Regions from separate parts of the Halobacteroides halobius DSM 5150 genome, predicted to be linked through region 1. Evidence: a T-box and tRNA genes for the amino acid it is inferred to sense, from the RefSeq annotation. Region 1 holds a T-box; the other holds one or more tRNA genes.

Region 1 (11,862 bases):
TGAATTAGAGATTATTAAGGATAAAATGAAGGGGGAATAATAAATGGGCCAAAGAATAGCAGTGGTAGGAGTAATTATTAATAATCGAGAAGTAGCTGCCAAAAAAGTAAATGATATTTTAAGTCAGTATGGAGATATAATTGTAGGCCGGATGGGGATTCCTTATCAAGGTAAAGATTTAAATATTATTTCTTTAATTGTGGATGGAACTAACGATCAACTAGGGGCATTAGCAGGAAAGTTAGGAAATATAAAAGGAGTTAAGGTTAAGACAATGATTGCGACTTAAAAGCAATTAACAATTGACAATTGACAATTAGAACCCCTTAAAACCTTTATAAACCAAGGGTTTATACGATTTTGAAGTTTAATTGTAAATTGTTCATTGTCCATTGTCAATTGCTCTTTATATCAATTAAGTATCATTCTTAAGTCGGAGTTATAAACTAATTTAAAGTGAGGGAAGATAGATGAAGTTAGGAATTATTGGAGCAATGGAAATAGAGATAGAATTATTAAGAGATGATTTAGAGCTACAAAATACATTGCATAAAGCAGGGATGGATTTCTATCAAGGAATTTTGCATGATAAAGAGGTTGTATTAGTTAGAAGTGGGATTGGAAAAGTAAATGCTGCAATCTGTACTCAAATTTTAATTGATCAATTAAATGTAGACCAGATTATTTTCACTGGAGTAGCAGGGGCTATTGATACGACTTTAGAGGTTAAGGATATAGTAATATCTACTGATCTAGTACAACATGATATGGATGCATCTGCTTTTGGTCATCGAGAGGTGGGGGAGATACCAGAGCTAGATAAAGTTTCTTTTGCAGCTGATAAAAATTTAATTTCTTTAGCAGAAGATATAGGAGAAGAAGTAACTAAACAAGAGGATATTCAAGTGGTAACAGGACGAATTTTATCTGGTGACCAGTTTATTGCTAATAAGAATAAAGTAAAGGAGCTTAAAGAAACATTTGGTGGTTTCTGTACTGAAATGGAGGGAGCAGCAGTAGGACAAGTAGCTTATTTAAATGATACTCCATTTGTGATTATTAGGTCTATATCTGATAGTGCAGATGAAGAGGCTGATATTTCCTTTGATGAATTTGTTAAGGTAGCTGCTAGCCATTCTTACCAGATAGTTACTAGGATGTTAGATAGGCTATAATGTTTAATCTTAAATAACAGTTGACGATTAGATGTAATTATAATATAATGAGTTCAAAATGAATATAGTTTATAGGCGAAAATAGAGGAGAGTAAATATAGTGAAAATTATAGCGAACTAGGGATGGTGGAAGCCTAGGAATAGAAGCAATATTGAAGATCACCTCTTAGCTATTTTTTTGAAATTCAAGTAGAAAGAATCGGCCACAGACCGTTATCCTGTATTGAGTGGCATATTATTATATGCTAATTAGGGTGGTACCGCGATTATAATCTCGTCCCTTCTGGGGAGGGGTTTTTTATTTTTTTGTTTATAATAAATAGGAATTGTTAAATTAAAAAAGAGGGGTGTAAAAAATGGGTTATAAAGACACTTTAAATTTGCCTGATACGGAATTTCCAATGCGGGCCAATTTATCTGAACGTGAACCTAAATTTCAAAAGTTTTGGCAAGAGAATAATATTTACAAAGCAGCACTAGAACAAAGAGAAGGAAAAGAGCAGTTTATTTTACATGACGGTCCACCATATGCTAATGGGGATATTCATATCGGACATGCTTTAAATAAAACCTTAAAGGATGTTGTAACTAGATACTATCATTTACAAGGGTATCAAAGTCCTTATGTTCCAGGGTGGGATACTCACGGGTTACCAATTGAGCATAAAGTAACTAGTGAATTAGATAAAGATGAGAGAGAAAAACTATCTATTCCCGAATTAAGAGACCAGTGTAAAGATTATGCTCTAAATTATGTTGAGAGGCAAAAAGGGCAATTTAAAAGGCTAGGAGTCTGGGGTGACTGGGATAACCCTTATATTACTCTTCAACCAGAGTATGAAGCTAAGCAAATTGACGTTTTCGGTAAGATGGCTTTAGATGGATTATTATTTAGAGGTTTAAAGCCTGTACACTGGTGTACAAATTGTGAGACTGCTTTAGCCGAAGCAGAGATTGAATATGAAGATATTAATGGTCCATCTATCTTTGTTAAATTCCCTGTCAAAGAAGGTAAAGTACTAGGTGGAGAAGAGTTAACAAGTGATGATTATGTAGTAATCTGGACGACTACTCCGTGGACTATTCCAGCTAATCAAGCTATTTCTATTCATCCAGATTTTGAGTATGTAATAGCTGAAACTGAGACGGGAAGATTAGTAGCTGCTAAAGAATTAGTAGCTGAGATGATGGAAATTTGTGATATTGAAGATTATAAAATTGCAGCCGAATTTAAAGGTGAAGAGTTAGAAGGTGTTATTTGTAATCATCCATTTTTTGACCGAGAGTCACCATTAATTTTAGGAGATCATGTTACGCTAGAGCAAGGTTCTGGTTGTGTTCATACAGCTCCAGGACATGGTCATGAAGACTATGTAATTGGGCAAGAATATGATTTGGATGTATATGCACCAATGGATGATAAAGGTGTCTTTACTGAGGAAGCTGGAGAAGATTTTGTTGGTAAGCATTATGATAAAGCCAATATTAAGGTTACTGAGTTATTAAAAGAAGATGATTTATTAATGAATTTAAACTTTATTGATCACTCTTATCCACATTGCTGGAGATGTAAAAATCCAGTTATCTTTAGAGCTACTGAACAGTGGTTTGCTTCTGTAGAAGATATTAAAGATGAAGCTTTAGATGCTGTTAAGGAAGTAGATTGGTACCCTGAGTGGGGAGAAGGAAGACTAGCTAATATGATTGAAAATCGCAATGATTGGTGTATTTCACGCCAGAGAGTTTGGGGAGTTCCAATTCCTATCTTTTATTGTGATGATTGTGGTGAGCCATTAATTACAGAAGAAAGTATTGCAGCTGTTAAAGAATTATTTGCTAATGAAGGGTCTGGTAGTTGGTACCAAAAAGATGTAGATGAAATCTTGCCAGAGGAAATTAGTTGTGGAGATTGTGGTCATAATGACTTTACTAAAGAATATGATATTATGGATGTCTGGTTTGATTCAGGGGCGAGCCATGCTTCTGTACTAGAGAATTATGATATCTTAGATCGACCAGCTGATTTATATTTAGAAGGAACTGATCAGTATCGAGGTTGGTTTAACTCTTCTTTACTAACTTCTATTGCTGCTAGGGGAGAAGCTCCTTATAAAGCAGTTGTAACTAATGGATTTACTGTCGATAAAAATGGTAAAAAGATGTCTAAATCAGTTGGTAATGTAGTTTCCCCACATGAAGTAATTGATCAATATGGAGCAGATATCTTAAGGTTATGGGTTGCTTCTTCTAACTTTAAAGAAGATGTTAGAATTTCTGATAAAATCTTAAGTGAAAATTCTGAAGTGTACAGAAGAATCAGAAATACTGCTCGTTATATTTTAGGTAACTTATCTGATTTTAATCCGCAAGAAGATGCAGTTGCTAGTGAAGAACTAACTGAGATTGATCAGTGGGCACTAATGAAGTTACAAGAATTATTAAAAGTTGCTGAGGATGCTTATGAATCTTATGAATTCCATAAAGTTTATCATGCTGTGCATAACTTTTGTACTGTAGAGATGAGCTCTTTCTATATGGATGTACTAAAGGATAGATTATATACACTAGCAAAAGATGATCGAGTGCGTCGATCTGGTCAGACTGCTATGTATGAGATTTTAATTACTCTAACTAAGATTGTAGCACCAATTTTAGTTCATACAGCAGAAGAAATTTGGCAAAACCTACCTGAAGGTAAGGAAGCTAAAAGTATCTTCTTAACTGACTGGCCAGAAGTTAATGAAGAATATTTAAATGATGAGTTAGCTGAGAAGTGGAGTAAATTCTTAGAGATTAGAAAGGATATTTCTAAAGCAATCGAATTGGCCCGGGAAGAAAAAGTAGTAGGCCATTCATTAGATGCAGCAGTTAAATTATATCCTACTGAAGATCAGCACCAGTTATTAGATCACTTTGGAAATTTAGCTGAATTATTAATAGTTTCTGATCTTACATTAGCTACACCAAATGCTGAAGCTAATGAGGAAAATCTTTATACAGGTCAAAATACAGATATTAAAGTAGCAGTTACTCAAGCACCAGGTGAAAAATGTGATCGTTGTTGGAATTATAGTCCAACAGTAGGTCAGAATGAAGAGCATTCTGATATATGTGCAGAATGTTTAGAAGTTGTTAAAGAGTTACAATAAATTAAAGGCTTGCAATTTGATTTCAAATTGCAAGCCTATTTGCTTTTTTATCAATATTAAGCCTGAACTTAACTTGAAAAATGTCTTAGAAATATGTTATATTATTAAGTAGTTTAAAAAACAATAATCAATATAACTTTTACAGATAATTACATATAAAATCGAGTATACTGTAAGGTTTAATTTAGGGGGGATAATTATGTCAATCGAATTGATTAATATTGGATTTGGTAATATTGCAGCAGCAAATAGAATTATTGCAATTGTTAGTCCTGAATCTGCTCCCATAAAAAGGGTCATTCAGGATGCAAGAGATAGAGGGATGTTAATTGATGCTACGTATGGTCGAAGAACTAGAGCTGTTATTATTACTGATAGTGATCATGTTGTCTTATCAGCTGTTCAACCTGAGACCGTTTCTCAACGTTTAAATGATGACGCTAACAGTGATGATTAATTTGGAAGGAGCGAAAGTGAATGCTTGAACAAAAGGGAAACTTATTTATTCTATCTGGGCCATCTGGAGTAGGTAAGGGAACAGTCTTAGATGCTCTATTAAAAGACTATAATGATATATGTTATTCTATATCAACTACTACTAGAGAACCTAGAAAAGGTGAAGTTGATGGTGAAGATTATTTCTTTGCTTCAGAAGATGAATTTAAATCTTTAGTTAAAAAAGATGAATTTTTAGAGTGGGCCAAGGTACATAATAATTATTATGGGACACCTAAAAAATATGTTGATAAAACTTTAGAAGCTGGGCAAGATGTTATTTTAGAAATTGATATTCAAGGTGCTAAACAGGTTAGAGATAAGTTTGATGGTGGCATTTTTATTTTCTTAGCGCCCCCTTCTTTAAAAGAATTAGAAAGCAGAATTAATAAGCGAGGTACTGAAACTAAAGATGCAATTGCTACTAGACTAGAGAATGCTAATAAAGAATTAGAGGAAAAAAAGAATTATGATTATTTAGTTGTTAATGATCAGGTAGAAGACGCAATTAAGAAAATTGAAGCCATTATTATTGCGGAAAGATGTAGGCTATAAATTTAAGGAGGTACTAATATGCATTTATCTGAACCACATTTAAGTGAAGTTTTAAAAAATGGTAGTTCTAAGTTTGCTAATATTTTGGTTGCAGCAAAGAGGGCCAAAGAATTGAAGGATGGAGCAGATCCGTTATTAGAAGAATATGATGGAATCAAAGATGTTTCTAAAGCTTTACAGGAAGTTGCAGCAGGTAAAATAGAACCTAATTTAAATAAAGAATAGGTGTAAGTTATGTTAAAAAATAAAACTATTGTGGTAGGGATTACTGGTGGGATTGCTGCTTATAAAGCAGTAGAGATTACAAGTCGCCTTAAAAAGTTAGGGGCAGAGGTTCATGTAATTATGACTAAATCAGCAACTGAATTTGTTAAACCCTTAACATTTCGGGCAATAAGTCATAATCCAGTAACAGTTGATATGTTTGCTGAACCTCAAACTTGGGATGTAGAACATATTTCATTAGCTAAACGGGCTGATTTAATGTTAATAGCTCCTGCTACTGCTAATCTTATAGGGAAGATAGCAAACGGAATTGCTGATGATATGTTATCTACTACCGTTATGGCTACTCAAGCAGAAGTTGTTTTATCTCCAGCAATGAATGTAAATATGTATCAAAATCCAATTGTACAAGAGAATTTATCTTATCTAGAAGATAAAGGTTACCAAATAATTGAAGCTGATAAAGGTTATTTAGCATGTGGAGATGAAGGTAGAGGGAGATTCCCTAAACCGGAAGAGATTGTTAAAACTTGTTGTGCTTATTTATTAACTAAAAATCAAGTTGACTTAGCTGGTAAGAAAGTATTAGTTACTGCTGGTGGAACTAAAGAGACTATAGATCCAGTCCGTTTTCTAGCTAATCACTCTTCTGGTAAGATGGGCTATGCTTTAGCTAGAGCTGCAAGAGCTAGAGGAGCAGATGTAACTTTAATTTCTGCTCCTACAAATTTAAACCAACCTAAGGGAACTGAACTTATTGAAGTAACGACTGCTGCTGAAATGTATCAAGAAGTAATGAATTATCAAAGTGAAGAAGATATAATTATCATGGCGGCTGCAGTAGCTGATTATAGGATTTCAGAGGTGGCAACTAATAAAATTAAGAAGAATGATGAAAAGTTAGAATTAAAGCTAGAGCGGACTAAAGACATCTTAGCTAAATTAGGTCAACTAAAGCAGCCTAAGCAAGTGTTAGTTGGCTTTGCAGCTGAAACTAATAATTTATTGCAGTATGCTAAAGAAAAGTTAGAGGCTAAAAATGCTGATTTAATAGTTGCTAATGATATTACAGGGGCTGATATAGGATTTGGAGCTTCTGATAATCAAGTTACAATTATTAGTACTAAAAGTAAGCGAAAAATTCCTCAGGCTAATAAACTAAAAATTGCTACTCAAATTTTAGATGAGGTTAGTAAGCTATTAGAGGAGGAAAAATAATGAAAGAAGTTGAAGTAGAAAGCTTTAAATTGGATCATAGAAAGGTAGATGCTCCTTATGTTAGAGAAGCTGGGAAGATTATAACCCCTAGTGGAGATGTAATAAAAAAATATGATTTAAGGTTAATGCAGCCTAATCAAGGGGCAATTTCTACAGCAGCATTGCATAGTCTAGAGCATTTATTAGCTAAGTATATGAGACAAAGAATAGATAATATTATTGATTTATCTCCAATGGGGTGTCGAACTGGTTTTTATTTAAGTAAAATTGGAGAGACTAGCCTTGAAACAATAGAGGAAGCTTTAGTTACTTCTTTACAAGAAGTATTAGCAACTAAAGAAGTTCAAGCTACTACAGCTAAAGAATGTGGAAATTATCGGGATCATTCTTTATTTGGAGCTAAAGAATATGCTCAGCAAGTTTTAGCAGGGTTTAAAGAGTAGTTTCTTGACAATTAATAGTAGTTAAATTATAATTAATGGTAGTATAGTTGTAAGGTAGAAGGTAATTAGTAGAAAATAAAAACCGTAGGGTAGTAGCTAAAGAAGCAAACTATAATTAATTCCTTGGAACCAAGGGATAGCTATGCCCACTTCTTTTGAAGTGGGTTTTTATTATTAAAGGAGGAGTTAAAAAGATGAGTAGGAAAGTAGTTTATTTATTAATTTTATTATTAGTAGTAGGTCAAGTAGTAGGATGTAGTAGTCAAGAGGCCACTAAAGGAGATAAAATAAAAATTGGAATTACTCAAATTGTAGAACACCCTGCTTTAGATGCGGTTAGAAAAGGTTTTATGGATGAATTAGCTAAACAGGGCTATAAAAAGAAAGATGTAGTTTATGATTATCAAAATGCTCAAGGAAATATGTCAACGGCTCAGACTATAGCAACAAATTTGGCCCAAAGTAATTTAGACTTAGTATTAGCAATTGCTACGCCAACAGCTCAAGCAGTAGCAAACCAGATTAATAATACACCGATTTTATTTTCAGCGGTAACTAATCCTAAAGGGGCTGGATTAGTAGATAATTATCAAAATCCGACTGGAAATATTACAGGAACTAGTGATTTAAGTCCTGTTGGTAAACAGCTTGAACTCTTTACAAAGCTAAATCAAGATATTAAACAAATTGGTATTATTTATAATTCTGGTGAAAGTAATTCAGTCTTTTTGGCTGATCTAGCTAAGCAAGAAGCTAAAGAATTAGGTTTAGAGATGGTTTCTGCTACAGTTACTACTAGTAGTAGGGTTTATCAAGCAGCTCAATCATTGGTAGGTCGAGTTGATGCTATCTATGTACCAACGGATAATACAGTTGTGTCTGCTATTCAATCTGTTATTAAAGTAGCCAATGAAAATAATCTACCATTAGTTGTAGGCGATAATAATTCTGTTAAAGCTGGAGCACTAGCTACTTTAGGAATTAATTACTATAAATTAGGACGTCAAACAGGTCAAATGGCAGTTAAGATATTAGAGGGAACAAAACCAAGTCAAATACCAGTGGAGAGAATTAAAGAAGCAAACTTAATGGTCAATCTTAAGGCTGCTAAAAAGATGGATATCAATCTGCCTGATAAATTAATTAAGCAAGCTAAGAAAGTAATTAAATAGAGGTGGCAATTATGAATTTAAATATACTATTAAATCCTATAGAACAGGGACTAGTATTTGGTGTTATGGCTTTAGGTGTTTATCTTAGTTTTAGAATTCTTGATTTTCCTGATTTAACAGTAGATGGTAGCTTTCCGTTAGGGGCTGCAGTAGCTGCTAAGTTAATTTTAGCAGGACAGCCTCCTTTATTAGCAACACTTGTTGCTTTTGGTTGTGGTATGCTAGCAGGAAGTGTTACTGCAATTTTAAATACTAAGCTAAAGATTACAGGTTTATTATCTGGTATTTTAACGATGACTGCCCTATACTCAATTAATTTACGGATAATGGGGCGGGCTAATATTCCTTTATTAGGTCAACCTAAGGTGTTTGGATTATTTGAATTTTTGAATTTATCTTCTCGGATAAATACCTTGTTATTCTTTATAGTTTCTGTAGCAATCACTAAATTAGCTATTGATTGGTTTTTAAGCACAGAATTGGGTTTAGCTTTACGAGCTACAGGTGATAATAAGGATATGATTAGAAGTTTAGGGGTTAATACTGATAATACAGTTATATTAGGTCTAGCTTTATCTAATGGGCTTGTTGCTTTAGCTGGAGCTTTGGTAGCTCAATACCAAGGTTTTACAGATGTGAGAATGGGGATTGGAATGATTATTATAGGTCTTGCATCAGTTATTATTGGTGAGACAGTGGTTAAAAATAGTACTATTAAGTGGGCTACTTTAGGAGTTATTGTGGGCTCAATTGTTTATAGAGCGGTAATTACTTTAGCATTAAGAATGAATTTGAATCCAAATGATTTAAAATTAATTACATCTATACTCGTAATTATTGCTTTAGGAGCACCTACTGTTAAAGAGAAATGGAGTAGAAAAGAGGTGTTAACAGATGCTCAAGTTAAGCAAGGCAAAGAAAGTATTTAATCCAGGTACCATTAATCAAAATGTTGCTTTACGAGGGATAGATTTAACGTTAGATGAAGGAGAATTTGTAACAGTAATAGGTGGTAATGGGGCTGGAAAGTCTACTTTATTAAATGCAGTAGCTGGTAGCTATGGGTTAACTACAGGACAGGTCATAATAGATAATCAGGATTTAACTTCTGCTGCGGACCATCAACGGGCCAATTTAGTTAGTCGTGTTTTTCAGGATCCGCTACAAGGAACAGCAGCTAATATGACAATTGCAGAGAATTTGGCCCTAGCTATCAAACGAAAAGCCAAATTAAGTCTAAGCAGAGGAGTTACTAAAAAGCGGAGAGAAAAATTTAAAGAAGAGTTAAGTATTTTAGAATTAGGTTTAGAGGATAGATTAGATGATAAGGTAGGGCTATTATCAGGTGGCCAACGTCAAGCATTAACCTTAGTCATGGCAACAATTGAAGAACCAAGTGTTCTATTATTAGATGAGCATACTGCTGCTTTAGACCCTAAAACAGCAGAAAAGATTACTAAGATTACCAAAAAATTAGTTAAGCAGCATAATCTAACAACTTTAATGGTTACTCATGATTTAGAGCAAGCACTAGAATTAGGTAGTCGAACAATAATGATGGATAATGGTCAGATTGTACTTGATGTAGCTGGAGAAGAGCGAGCGACAATGACTATTAATGATTTATTAGAACAATTTAATCAAGCTAGCGGTCATAAAATAACTAATGATCGGATTTTATTGGCCCAATAGGTCATAATAAGATTATTTTTTTAATAATTACTTGACAATGCACTTTCAAAGATGATATTTTATTATTCAGAGGTTAATAAGTGGCGAGGATTTATTCTTTAAATTAAAAAACGGTATACTATATTCTGTATAAGAGGATGTGATATACCCTTTTTTAATTGGGAGGATTAAACTATGACAAAAGGTCAAATAGAAGCAGAAATCAGTAATGCCTTAACACAATGGGAAAAAGAGTTTTTAGGTCGAGGATCTGTTATGGTCAAGACAGATATTCTTCGGGATACGATAATTGTTGTTTTAAAGGGGATATTAACACCTGCTGAACATAAGCTTTCTGAAACAAAGGAAGGCTTATTATCTGTTAAAAAAATTCGTGCTAATTTAGTAGAAGCAGGTAGAGAGCAATTAGGTGAAATTATTAAAGAGAAGACCAGTGAGGAAGTAGTTATGTTTCATACTGATATTAGTACGCAAACTGGCGAACGAATTATGGTTTTTAGATTATCCTCTGATTTAGAGAAAAAACTGAATTCTTAATTAGAGTGATTCGGGAGATTTTCAAAAGTCCATTTTAGAGGGCAGTTGAAAATAAATCGATTATCTTCTAATATAATTTAGTAATAACTAATGATAGTTATTTAGTCTTAGTTTAGAAGTATTATAGATTTTAATATCGTATGTAGTAAGAATCATATAAAAATAAAAATTGAGTTGACAGGTAGAAGAAAGGTATACTATACCAGTCGAATGCAGGTCAACACCATAGTTAACTAATTTAATTTTAGTTAATATGGTGTTGGCCTTTTTTAGTTAGATACAAAATTGTTTTATTAGGTAAATTGATTATATTTGAATTAGCTAGCTTAAAATTATCTATAATAAGGGGTGATAATAATCTAATGCAGTTTTGAAGAATAATATTAATGTAAGAGGTGATATAGAAGATAACTTTTAGAATTAATTTCTTGGTATAATTATTATTTGTTATGTATAAACATTGATGAATTTAGCTTTATATGGTATTATAATTTTAATTAATTAAATTATTAGATAATGAGGAGGAAATAATTTTGGCAAGTATAGTAGAATCGAATAATTCTAAAGAGAGCAAAAGATGGATTTATATTCCATTGGGACTTATAATATTTATGTGTATGGGAACAGTTTATTCTTGGAGTGTTTTTAGGAAACCATTACAGGAGTTTTTTAATGTAGGAGCAACTGAAAGTGGTTTACCATATATGTTATTTTTGGTATCTTATGCAATAGGGATGCCAATTGCAGGTGGGTATATTGATAAGTACGGGCCAAGAATCATGACTATAATTGGTGGATTATTTGTTTCAGTTGGTTGGCTTTTATCAGGATTTGCTTCTAGTATTACAGTATTGTCTTTAACTTATGGTGTAATTGCTGGATTAGGAGTAGGAATAGCTTATGGTGCTCCAATGGCAGTAGCTGCTAAGTGGTTTCCTGATAAAGAAGGTTTAGCAGTAGGATTAACTTTAGGTGGTTTTGGACTATCACCTTTTGTAACTGCCCCAGTAGCTAACTGGTTGGTAACTAATTATGGTCCTTTTGCAACATTTAAAATTATAGGAATAGTCTTTGCTATCATTATTACTGTGTTAGCTATTCCATTAAAATTTCCAGAAAATAATTTGGAATCTAGTGATGATGCAGAAAGTAAAAGACAAAATGTTAATTTAAGTACAAAAGAGATGTTAAAAACATCAAG
Region 2 (11,862 bases), 470 kb from region 1:
GAAGAACCAGACCAAGAGTTAGTTAAAGAAGCTTTTAGTGAATTGATATCTAATGAAGAAAATGAGAAAAGAAAGAGTTTAATTAGAAAATCACGTCATTATATTTACAATAATTGGGATGGAATAGTGAATTATACCCAGGATAAAGATGCAATTGGTTGTAGTGCTGAGGGACATATAAGCCATATATTGGCAGATAGATTAAGTTCAAGACCAATGGCTTGGTCAAAGACTGGTGTTGATCAAATGTCTAGATTACAAGCATTTAAGTTTAATGGTGGAAATAAAGAAAAACTGAAAGAATTGTTTTTGAGAAAGGAAGAAAAAATAAAAAAAGAAGAAACTTTAACAGAGATTGAATCTAAAACGATAAATAGTAAGTTAAAAAAGAAGTTTGCTCAATCTAAGAAGAATATACCTAGCATAAATATAGGAAGAAGAACAGGTTTAACTAGAGCTTTAAAGGCAATTGTTTGATTGGGAAAATAATTTTTAACTATTAACCTATAAAAAATTGATGCTATCATATTTACTGATAATCTTGAATATGTATTATAAATGTATTATAATTTTAGTTAGCTTAAGCAAAAGATGTCGAATTTAAGGAGAGGATGTAGTAGATGAGACCTTTAATAGGAGTAACTAACTATTATGTTGATAGTAATGAATTAGGGGCTTTAGAAGATAGGACTCGAGGATTTACAGGACAAGATATGGCAATGTGCACAATGGATTATCTACGGGGGATAAGACAAGCAGGTGGTATTCCTATTATGTTAAGTCATATAGATGATGAAGAGTATTTGGATAATATTGTGCAAAGATGTGATGGTTTTTTATTTAGTGGTGGGGCTGATGTTGACCCACAATTATATGGTGAAGAACCGATTAAGGAATGTGGAGCAATTACCCCTAAAAGAGATAGTTTTGAAATAAAACTGTTAGCTAAGGTGCTTAAGGAGGATAAACCAACCTTTGGTATCTGTCGAGGAATGCAATTGATTAATATATATTACCAAGGAACACTTTATCAGGATTTGACAGCTTATAATGATCAGACAAACCATCATAGAGGATTAAAATTTCCTAAGTGGTATCAGATTCATGAGGTTAAATTAGAGGATAATTCTCAGATTGCCCAAGCTTTTGGTAAGACTGAGATTAAGACTAATAGTTTACATCATCAAGTACTAAAGGAGGTGGGAGAGGGTCTAGAAGTAACTGCTAGAGCTAATGATGGGATTGTTGAAGCTATTGAGGATAAGAGCAAACAGTTTTTATTGGCAGTTCAATGGCATCCAGAAATGATGTTTGAGAAAGTAGCAGAGCAGAGCAAATTATTTGATTATTTTGTTGATAATGTCAAAGATTTAATGTAAGACTTATAAAAGTTATAGAATTTGAGGAGGAGAGAATATGGAACATTATGGTTTATTATCTTTATTGCCGACTATTGTAGCTTTAGGCTTGGCTATTTGGTCTAAACGAGTAATCGAATCATTATTAGCTGGGTTGTTAACAGGAGTATTAATTATGGATACTATGGTTAATGGATTGGGCCACTCTATTTTATTTGCTATCCCCAATCTATTTGATGTGATTGTAGGTCATCCTGCTAATCAGGAAGCAGGTTTACAAGGAATAGGAATCTTAAGTGGTACAAGTTTACCTAAAATCTTTATAGTAGTTTTAATGTTGGGTTCTTTTATTACTGTATTAGAGAAATCAGGTGGGGCTCTTGCATTTGGTGATTGGTTGGCTAAGAAAGTAAAAACTAAGCAAGGAGCTCAAACTGCAACCGGAATTATGGGTTGTTCATTGTTTACAAGTTCTTATTTTAGTTCTTTAGCAACAGGTACAGTCTTTAGGCCAATTTATGATCGAATTAAAATTTCTCGTGAAAAATTATCATTTTTCTTAGATGCTACTGCAGCTCCGATCAATGTTTTAGTACCAGTTTCAGGTTGGGTAGCGTATATGACAATCTTAGTAGAGGAGAATCTGCCGAGTGTAGAAAATGGAATTGCAGGTTTAGTAAAGACAATCCCATATAATTTCTATAATATTTTTATGATAATTTTTGTATTTTTATTAGCTAATAATATAATTAAAGATTACGGGCCAATGAAGAAGATAGAAGAAAAGTATGCTCGAGGAGAGATAGACTATAATGATAACGAAACTGATTCTGTAAAAGATACAAAAGATGGTAATGCATCTGATATGTTATGGCCTCTAGCTGCATCAGTAATTTCTTTGGTTATTTTAGGCTCTTGGAACTATACTTTAGCTAGTGTTCCTTTCTTTAGTAAATTAGGAGTACCATCAATTCCACTAGGAAGTCGGGATATGTTACTAATTAGTTTTAGTTTAGGTTTAATTGTAGCATTTATTAAATATGTATTTAGTGGTTTAATGAGTGCTGAAGAATTTTTGGACGAGGCAATAGATGGTACCAAATCAGCAATTACAGGTGGTATAATTATTATATTAGCTGTTACTTTAGGTGATATGGTTCAGGTAGCAGCACCAGAGGGATTAGGAGGAGCTAAGTATATAGCAGCTATAGCAAAAGGTAATATTTATCCTTCGATACTTCCGTTTGCTACGTTCTTTATTTGTGGGGCTATGAGTTTCTCTTTAGGTACTTCTTTTGGGACTTGGGGTATTATGATGCCTTTAATAATGCCAATTGCTCTAACAGCTGGTGTGAATCCATTTTTAGCAGTAGCAGCAGTTCTATCTGGAGGAACTTTTGGTGATCATTGTTCACCAATCTCTGATACTACTGTAATGTCTTCTATTGGAGCTGGTTGTGAACATATGGACCATGTAAATACACAACTTCCGTATGCTCTAACTGTAGCATCAATTGCTTCAGTATTCTTTTTAGTAGCTGGTTTTATAGTTTAATTACGAGAAGGTACTATGTAATAAAGCATAGTACCTTTTTTTATTGTAATAATTTAAGGAGGTAAGATTATGGAATCTAAGATAAGATTACAAGAAAAAGTAAAGCATTATAAAGAAGAACTAAATAATGAAGCTTTAGCAGAGAGATTTCACGGGCCAATGGATCGTAGAGCAAGAAATCCATTTCAAAGAGATTATGCCCGGATATTATATTCTTCATCCTTTAGAAGATTACAAGGTAAGAGGCAATTATTAGGGGTTCGAGATGATAAGTTTTTTAGAAATAGGTTAACTCATAGTCTAGAGGTTGCTCAGATTTCAAGAGCTATTGCTGAGAGATTGGGGTATAAAAAAGAAGAGATCTATGTTGTAGAGAGTTGTGCTTTGGCCCATGATATTGGCATATCTCCTTTTGGGCATTATGGAGAGGAAATTTTAAATGAATTAAGCCAAGGAATTGGAGGATTTGAAGGCAATGCCCAAAATTTAAGGGTGCTAATGAATTTAGAGAAAAAAAGGCCAGATGAAAAAGGGTTAAATTTAACTTATCGTACTTTATTAGGAGTAGTAAAGTATTTTAAAAAGTATGATGGTCAGACTAAAAAATTTATTTATGATCAAAATTATGATCAATTAAAAGAAATCTTAACTAAATATGATCTCACCCAAAGAACTTTAGATGTTCAAATTATGGATTTAGCAGATGAAATAGCTTATGCTGCTCATGATTTGGAGGATACATTAAGTATGAAATTATTTAATATTGATGAAGTTTTATATGAGTTTCAAATAAAGTATGGCAGAGAAAGTATAGCATATCAAAAGCTGACAAAGGCTGTTAAGCAAGCAAGAGAAGTAGCTAAACAAGGAGAAATTTATAATTCATCTGAAGAATATAACTTCTTATTTAACAAGGAGTTAACCTCTAATTTAGTTAATGAATTGATTTGTGATCTTGATTTAGTAAAAGTTAATAAAAAACATAAGCAAAAGACAGGGACAGAACATAAGTATGAATTAGGCTTTAAAAAGCTAGCAAACTTGGCCCAGGGACTTAAAGATATAACTTTTGAGTGTATTAATCGTACTGATTTAATTAAAAAGTATGAAAAATTGGGGGAGAAAGTAATTAGAGGTCTATATAAGGTATTTAGTGACCAAGATTTTAATGCAGATAGCCGTTTTTTACCAGTTGAGTTTAGGGCCAAAGATGTTAAAAAGAGAAAGAGATTAATCATTGATTATATTGCAGGAATGATGGATAAATATGCAATATCTACTTACGAAAAGTTTTATGGAGCGGGGAGCTTAGATGGTATCTATGAATAGGTATTAGGTTAAAATTTATTAAAATAAAACAGACTGCCTTAAGGCAGTCTGTTTTAATAAGTATGTATGGTGGACCTGGGAGGATTTGAACCCCCGACCGATCGGTTATGAGCCGATTGCTCTAGCCAACTGAGCTACAGGTCCATGTAAGTGTTTTGTGCTGTTCCCTTATCTGCGACGTTTATTATTGTATATGAAAAAAGGGTAGATGTCAATAAAAAAATTAATTTTTTTACAAGAAAACTAAGGCTAAACACATTAGCTAAGAAAATATCATATAAATATTATTAGAATTCGATTGTTGTAGAAAGGGGGATAACATGAATTTATTGAAAAGATTATTTCTAGGATTAAGTAAAGTAGCATGTGCTAAAGTCATAGGAGGACCACTAGCACCTAAGATAGAGGGAAGAGTTTATTTTAGAGAAGTTTCTAAAGGAACTATTGTTACAGTTAGGATATCGGGGCTACCTTCTTATCAGCCAGGAGAAGGAGGTAAAGATCCTATTGGGCCGCATGGTTTTCATGTTCATGAGCGTGGTAATTGTGAAGTTGGTGATCCAGAAGATCCTTTTCAGGCTGCTGGAGGACATTATAATCCTCATGGTGAGCCACATGGTAATCATGCAGGTGATCTACCTAATTTATTCTCTAATAATGGAGTAGCTAGAATGCAGGTTTTTACTAATGAATTTCAACCAGAGGACATAATTGGCAGAGCAGTAATTATTCATCAAAATCCAGATGATTTTAGGACTCAACCTGCTGGAGATGCAGGTAAGAGACTAGCTTGTGGGATTATAAAGTGGTGTTAGAGTGGTTTCTATCAGAATTTATTCCTCTGGTTTGGATATAATATTAGTTAACAGTGTATAATGCACAATTTATAGTTGAGATTAAAAAATCATAGTTTTGATTGTAAAACATAAATTATACACTAATATATGGAGGGATAAGATGTTACGAGAAAGAAGGATTAAGGATTCAAATGTAGTAGTAGGGGAAGGATTAGAAGGAGAGGTAATCCAATGGTCACTAGATCAGTTATCTATTAATCAAACAATAGGAAATCAAGATCAAGTTACGATTATACCTAACTGGGTAAATAATAATGCTCCAGAGACAGGTACAGTAGTTGGCCCAGAATCTTTACGCCAGTTAATTCAGTATATTAAAGCTTTATCCCCAGCTAAGATTGTAGTTGCAGCAGGATCCGGAGGTACAGAGACTACAAAAGTATTTCAACAGACTGGATACCAAAAAATTATTAAGGAAGAAGGAGTTGAATTCATTGATTTAAATTATGGGCCCTATAAAGAGTTTGAAATTGATCATCCTATTATAAAGAAAATAAAGCTTAATCAATTATTAACTGAGACTGACTTTATGATTTCATATACTCAAATTAAACATCATGAAGAAGCAACTGTTTCTTTAGGAATTAAGAATATAGCTCTCTCTTGGCCCCCAGCAGAAATTCATGGTTTTCCTAAGGCTGGTCTAGGAATTCATGAGTATTTACATCAATTCATTACAGAAATGGGTAAACTGATTCCCATTGATTTAACTATTTTAAGTGGAGATCAAGGTATGGTAGGTACTGGGCCATCAAATGGGAAGCCAGTTAATGCAGATTTAGTAGTAACAGGGACTGACCCAGTAGCAACTGATGTGGTAGGGGCTAGGTTATTAGGATTTAGACAGCAAGCAATTCAGTATTTGCATACTTTAATTAGAGAGCAAGTTGGAGAAGGAGAATTAAATAATATGAATTTGCTGGGGATGCCACTTAATCAAGCTGAAAAGAAATTTAGTAAAGCTGCTTATGATTATCAGATAGTAGTAGATAAAAAGAAATTAAAGCCATTACATTTAAGAAGTAGAACAAAATAAGAGTTTAAGGAGCAGTTTTTGATACTGCTCTTTTCTAATGCACACTTCCGTTTAATATGAATAATATAGTATGAAGGAGGGGATAGTGTGTATGATTTAAAGATAAAAAAGGAATTTATAATAATTAAAGGGAATAATATAATAGATGAACGAGAAGCTCAGAATTTATGTAACAAGGTAGTAGAGATACTAACTGAGCAGTCAAGAATTGATGGTTTATTATTAAATCTTAAGCAGGTGAACTTGGCAGAGAGTAATTTTGATATTTTTATTCAGAGTTTAACAAAGTTGGACTTAAAAAGAATTGCCTTGATATTGAATGACCCAGTTTCTAGCTTTAAATTTCGCTTGTGGAGGCGGAGATATAAAAAATATGCATTACTTAAACAATTTACCACTTTAGAGTCAGCAAAAGAATGGATTAGTACTTTGGAATAAAGGAGAACTGATATGATTTTAGTGAGTGCATGTTTATTAGGTCAAAATTGTAAGTATAATGGTGGCAATAATAATAACCCTAAATTACAGAAGTTATTTAAACAAGAAGAAATAATTCCTGTTTGTCCAGAGAAGCTAGGAGGGTTAGCTATTCCTAGGCCTCCAGCTGAAATTAAAGGTGGCAGAGGAGAAGATGTATTAAGAGGTCAAGCTAAGGTAGTTAATAAATTAGGAGCAGATATTACACAAGAATTTATTAAAGGAGCCCAGAAAACACTAAAGATAGCTAAGCAAAATGATTGTAAATTAGCTATTTTAAAAGCTAGGAGTCCCTCTTGTGGTAGTCAAAAAATTTATGATGGTAGTTTTGTAGGTGAGAAGAAGAAAGGACAAGGTATTACAGCTGCTTTATTGGCCCAAGAAGGAATTAAAATAATTAATGAAGAAGAATTAAATAAACTAGAGGAGTGATTGATAGTGAATATTGTATTATATCAACCAGAAATTCCTCCAAATACTGGAAATATAGCCCGGACTTGTGCTTGTACTGGAGCTAGTTTACATTTGATTAGACCGTTAGGTTTTTCAACTGACGAGAAAGCTGTTAGGAGAGCTGGGCTAGATTATTGGGATAAATTAGATATTCATTATTATGATAGTCTTAAAGAATTATTTGAAAAATATCCAGAGCATAATTTTTATTTCTCTACTAATTTTGCTGATAATCATCATACAGAAGTTAGTTATCAAGTTGATGACTTTTTAGTCTTCGGGAAAGAAACAGCAGGGTTGCCAGATTATATTTTAGAGGAATATCCTCAACAGTGTATTAGAATACCAATGAGGGATAATATTAGATCGCTTAATTTATCTAATTCAGTAAGTATCGTTTTATATGAAGCTTTGCGACAGGTTGATTTTCCAGAACTAATTTAGGAGGTTGAGAATGGAGAATTTAGCTTATGTTAATGGAGAGTTTATGGAGTTGCGTCAGGCAAAGATCTCAATTGAAGACCGTGGTTTTCAATTTGGTGATGGAATTTATGAAGTAATCAAATTATACCAAGGGAGATTGTTTAAATTAGAAGAGCATTTGGAGAGGTTATTAACTAGTGCTACAAGCATTAATCTAAATTTAGATTATACTGTAAATGAGTTAAAAGAATTATGTCAAGAAGTATTATCCTGTAATCGAACTAATCCAAGAAGTAAGTCAGGTAGTTTGTATCTTCAAGTAACTAGAGGCGAAGCTCCTAGAAGCCATAGTTATCATGATGGAATAGAGACCACTCTAATTGCATATTTACTTCCTGCTAAATCAATTTCTAACCAATTAAGAGAAAAAGGAGTTAGTGTGATTACTATTCCAGATAAAAGATGGGGCTACTGTAATATAAAAACTATTAATTTATTACCTAATATTTTAGGGAAACAACAGGCTAAAAAAGCAGGGGTTTATGAGGCAGTTTTTGTTGACGATAATAAAGTAACTGAGGGCACTAGTAGTAATATTTTTATCGTTAAAAATGGAATGATTTTAACCCATCCTGCTAATGAAAATATTTTAGGTGGTATTACAAGACAAGTAGTATTAAAGTTAGCTAGAAATAGATTTAAAGTAAAAGAGAAGCCATTTACTGCGTGTGATCTATATCAGGCAGAGGAAGTATTTATTACTAGTACAACTAAAGAAGTATTAGGGGTTACTAAAGTAGATGATAAAGAGATTAATGGCGGACAAATAGGAAGGGTAACAACTAAATTACATAAGGATTATAAGGAATATATAGCAAAATTTAAGAAGAATTAAACAGCAGATTAAAAAAGAAGGGAGTAGAATAATGAAAGGGTTCCCTCAAGTTAGTGATGATAATTTTCCAGAAATTATTAGAGAACATGAAGTTGTATTAATGATATTTTCTAGTCAAGATTGTGGGTATTGCCAGTTAGCAAAGAGAAATTTAAGAGAGATTATTGATCAATTGTCTAAATTACAAGTCTATGAATGTTTGATTTCAGAAGTACCAGAAATTAGAGAGAAGTATAAAATCACTAGTGTACCAGTTTTTAAACTTTTTAAAGAAGGAAAAGTAGTCTATACTGGTTTTGGGGTACGAGAGAGTAATGATTTATATTATCAATTGAGTTCATTTTTATAGAACAGATAACTAGTTATCTGTTCTATTTTTATTATAAATATGTTAATCTAAATAAATTAAAAGTTCTGGCTAATAGCCAGAACTAAAATGGTGGAGGGGAGAGGATTCGAACCTCTGAAGGCATCGCCGGCAGATTTACAGTCTGCTCCCTTTGACCAGACTCGGGAACCCCTCCGCATTATTGAATTAGTGGAGCTGACGACCGGAGTTGAACCGGTAACCTGCTGATTACAAGTCAGCTGCTCTGCCAATTGAGCTACGTCAGCATTATGGCGGGGACGACGAGATTCGAACTCGCGATCTCCGGCGTGACAGGCCGGCGTGTTAACCAGCTACACCACATCCCCATGTTTTAAATAATTCTATTTTTATTGTTAAATAGTGGTACCCCCAAGGGGATTCGAACCCCTGCCGCCAGGATGAAAACCTGGTATCCTAGGCCACTAGACGATGGGGGCCTAATGGTGAGCCATGGAGGACTCGAACCTCCGACACCCAGATTAAAAGTCTGGTGCTCTTCCAGCTGAGCTAATGGCCCTTGGTAATAATTATTGGCGCGCCCGGGAGGAGTCGAACCTCCAACCTCCAGATTCGAAGTCTGTAACTCTATCCAGTTGAGCTACGGGCGCATATAATGGTCGGAGCAGCAGGATTTGAACCTGCGACCCCCTGGTCCCAAACCAGGTGCTCTGCCAAGCTGAGCCATGCTCCGATGTATTTTCTTTATTTGCAACGTTTACTATTATATTTAAACTATTGCTAAATGTCAAGGAAAAATATTAAAATAATTTCCCTTGTTTTTTGTCGCTTATTTTGCTGCGACGTCTATTAATATAACATTAGTTTTTCTTTTTGTCAATAAATTTTTATAGATTTAATTTTTTTATTGTGTTTTGTAATTTAATAGCTGATTTTTGGAAGGCCTGCTTTTCCTTTTTATTTAAAGGTAGTCTAAGGACTCGTTTTATTCCGGAGCCATTAACTATAGTTGGCAGACTAAGACAAACGTCGTTAACCTCATATTTATCTTCTAATAGACTAGAAACTGTTAGAATAGAATTTTCATTTCTTAAAATACTACGAGTAATTCTAGCTATAGCTAGAGCAATGGCATAATAGGTTGCCCCTTTCTTTTCTATAATTTTATAAGCAGCATTTTTAACTTTATCAGCTATTTTTTCTTTATTGTAATTACATTCTTTCGTACAAATTGGACAATAATTTTCTATTTGAGTTCCAGCAATGTTGGTTAAGCTCCAAACCGGAACTTCACTATCTCCATGCTCACCGATAATATAGCCGTGAACATTATTAGCTGCTACATTACAATTTTCACCAATTAAAGTCCTAAAGCGTGAACTATCTAATACTGTTCCGGATCCAATAACTCTGTTTTGAGGGAAATTAGCTAGTTTAAGAGTTACATAGGTTAAAATATCAACGGGATTAGTTACTACTAATAAGATAGCTTCTTTGTTATATTCAATGATAGATGGAATAATCTCTTTAAAAATTTCTGTATTTTTTTTAACTAAGTCTAATCTGTTTTCACCAGGTTTTTGCTTAGCACCGGCAGTAATAATAATAATGTCAGCTTTTTTACAATCGGAATAATCTCCTGCATAAATTTCAACTGGTTGAACAAAGGATGCTCCATGGGTAATATCCATAGCCTCTCCTTCTGCTTTTTCGGCATCAATATCAATTAATGCTATTTCTGAAGCGATCCCTTCAATCATTAAAGCGTAAGCTGTAGTAGCTCCTACACCACCAGCTCCAATAATAGCTATTTTGTCAAATTCTTTTTTTGGTTGCATTTATCATTCCTCCTAAGATATATTATTGACTAAAGAGAGGTTTAATTATTAATTTAATTTTATTAGTAATGATAATTATTATCTATATCAGATTGAAACCATCATTAATTATTGTTATACCTATAAATGAGCAAATTTGAACCCATATTATTCCAAGTCAAAAAATAAAACAAGACATTCCCAACATTTTGGTGTAGAATAAAGTTACCATACCAAACTCTCACCAGAAAGGATGTTGGAAATGTCTAATAACTTTATTCTACCTGATAATAAGCTAATTGACAAGTTTTTTGACGAAAATAATTTTAATCTTTATTATTCTAAACCAGCTTTAAAGCATATAAAAGAATTCATTCTAGCAGGAATTTCTAAAGGGTTTTCATCTAAAACAACTGATATTGCAGAGTATAGTGAAAATCATAGAACTACAATTGGTCATTTCTTATCTAAAGGAAACTGGAATGAAGAATTCATTAAAGAAATTATTAAAAACCAAAGTTTAGAGTTTTCATTTGATTATGCAAAGAATAATGATGAACCAATCTTTATTCTTCATGATGACACTGTTTCTGAAAAGACTAAGCCTTCGTCACAGGCAAAGTCACCAATTGAGAAAACTGATTTTTGCTACTCTCATTTAACTGGAAGAACTGTGTTAGGACATCAATTATTAACTACTATGATTCAATCTGGTGAGCATAATTTAGTTTATGACCTTCAACGCTATGATAGAGAAAGGCAAAGTAAAATTGATACTGTTTGTGATATTGCAGAATCTATGCCTACCCCACCTACAAATGCTTATGCATTATTTGATTCATGGTATAATTGTCCTAAAATAATTAATGCTTATGCTAAAAAGGGTTATCATTGCATTGGAGCTCTTAAAAGAAACCGCATTATTTACCCTAAAGGTATTAGAATCGGTATATCTGATTATGCAAAATATATTCAAAAGAGTGATGTTCACCTTGTGACCGTGAACGGCTCTGAATATTGGGTTCACCGTTATGAGGGAAACCTGAATAATATAGAAAATGCGGTTGTAATTTTATCTTGGCCTGTAGATGCTTTTAAGAATTCTAAGGCTTTAAGAGCATTCCTCTGCACTAATGTTTCTTTAGATGAAAAAACTATTTTAGAATACTATTCTAAACGCTGGTCTATTGAAGTATATTTTAGACAATCTAAAAGGATATTAGGTCTTGATAAATATCAAGTCAGATCTATCAAAGCCATAGATAGAATCTGGGTATTACAAAATTTAGTTTATTTATTTTGTACCATTGGTTTAGATAAACCAATGAAATTTG

Evidence for each region. The T-box of region 1 lies ahead of ileS (isoleucine--tRNA ligase). A T-box ahead of a tRNA ligase gene usually reads a tRNA of that ligase, here a tRNA-Ile.
Region 2: it has a tRNA-Ile gene. The T-box ahead of ileS (isoleucine--tRNA ligase) is inferred to sense a tRNA for this amino acid. The anticodon was not compared.

Annotation. Positions count from the first base shown of each region.
Region 1 is NC_019978.1:835,937-847,798, forward strand. Features, by position in the region: gene HALHA_RS04190 (DivIVA domain-containing protein) at 1-40, shown strand, start outside; gene HALHA_RS04195 (TM1266 family iron-only hydrogenase system putative regulator) at 44-289, shown strand; gene HALHA_RS04200 (5'-methylthioadenosine/adenosylhomocysteine nucleosidase) at 471-1,175, shown strand; T-box leader at 1,245-1,460, shown strand; gene ileS (isoleucine--tRNA ligase) at 1,532-4,324, shown strand; gene remA (extracellular matrix/biofilm regulator RemA) at 4,524-4,781, shown strand; gene gmk (guanylate kinase) at 4,802-5,374, shown strand; gene rpoZ (DNA-directed RNA polymerase subunit omega) at 5,393-5,599, shown strand; gene coaBC (bifunctional phosphopantothenoylcysteine decarboxylase/phosphopantothenate--cysteine ligase CoaBC) at 5,609-6,817, shown strand; gene HALHA_RS04230 (S-ribosylhomocysteine lyase) at 6,817-7,260, shown strand; gene HALHA_RS04235 (ABC transporter substrate-binding protein) at 7,455-8,432, shown strand; gene HALHA_RS04240 (ABC transporter permease) at 8,444-9,361, shown strand; gene HALHA_RS04245 (ABC transporter ATP-binding protein) at 9,327-10,124, shown strand; gene HALHA_RS04250 (Na-translocating system protein MpsC family protein) at 10,299-10,661, shown strand; gene HALHA_RS04255 (L-lactate MFS transporter) at 11,195-11,862, shown strand, end outside.
Region 2 is NC_019978.1:368,624-380,485, forward strand. Features, by position in the region: gene HALHA_RS01760 (ISLre2 family transposase) at 1-477, shown strand, start outside; gene HALHA_RS01765 (gamma-glutamyl-gamma-aminobutyrate hydrolase family protein) at 621-1,379, shown strand; gene HALHA_RS01770 (Na+/H+ antiporter NhaC family protein) at 1,417-2,913, shown strand; gene HALHA_RS01775 (deoxyguanosinetriphosphate triphosphohydrolase family protein) at 2,983-4,242, shown strand; tRNA gene HALHA_RS01780 (tRNA-Ile) at 4,310-4,386, opposite strand; gene HALHA_RS01785 (superoxide dismutase family protein) at 4,563-5,057, shown strand; gene HALHA_RS01790 (DUF362 domain-containing protein) at 5,200-6,135, shown strand; gene HALHA_RS01795 (hypothetical protein) at 6,223-6,573, shown strand; gene HALHA_RS01800 (2-thiouracil desulfurase family protein) at 6,586-7,044, shown strand; gene trmL (tRNA (uridine(34)/cytosine(34)/5-carboxymethylaminomethyluridine(34)-2'-O)-methyltransferase TrmL) at 7,045-7,509, shown strand; gene dat (D-amino-acid transaminase) at 7,520-8,383, shown strand; gene HALHA_RS01815 (thioredoxin family protein) at 8,415-8,732, shown strand; tRNA gene HALHA_RS01820 (tRNA-Tyr) at 8,821-8,907, opposite strand; tRNA gene HALHA_RS01825 (tRNA-Thr) at 8,923-8,998, opposite strand; tRNA gene HALHA_RS01830 (tRNA-Asp) at 9,003-9,079, opposite strand; tRNA gene HALHA_RS01835 (tRNA-Glu) at 9,115-9,190, opposite strand; tRNA gene HALHA_RS01840 (tRNA-Lys) at 9,195-9,270, opposite strand; tRNA gene HALHA_RS01845 (tRNA-Arg) at 9,285-9,361, opposite strand; tRNA gene HALHA_RS01850 (tRNA-Pro) at 9,368-9,444, opposite strand; gene HALHA_RS01855 (L-lactate dehydrogenase) at 9,599-10,549, opposite strand; gene HALHA_RS01860 (IS701 family transposase) at 10,791-11,862, shown strand, end outside.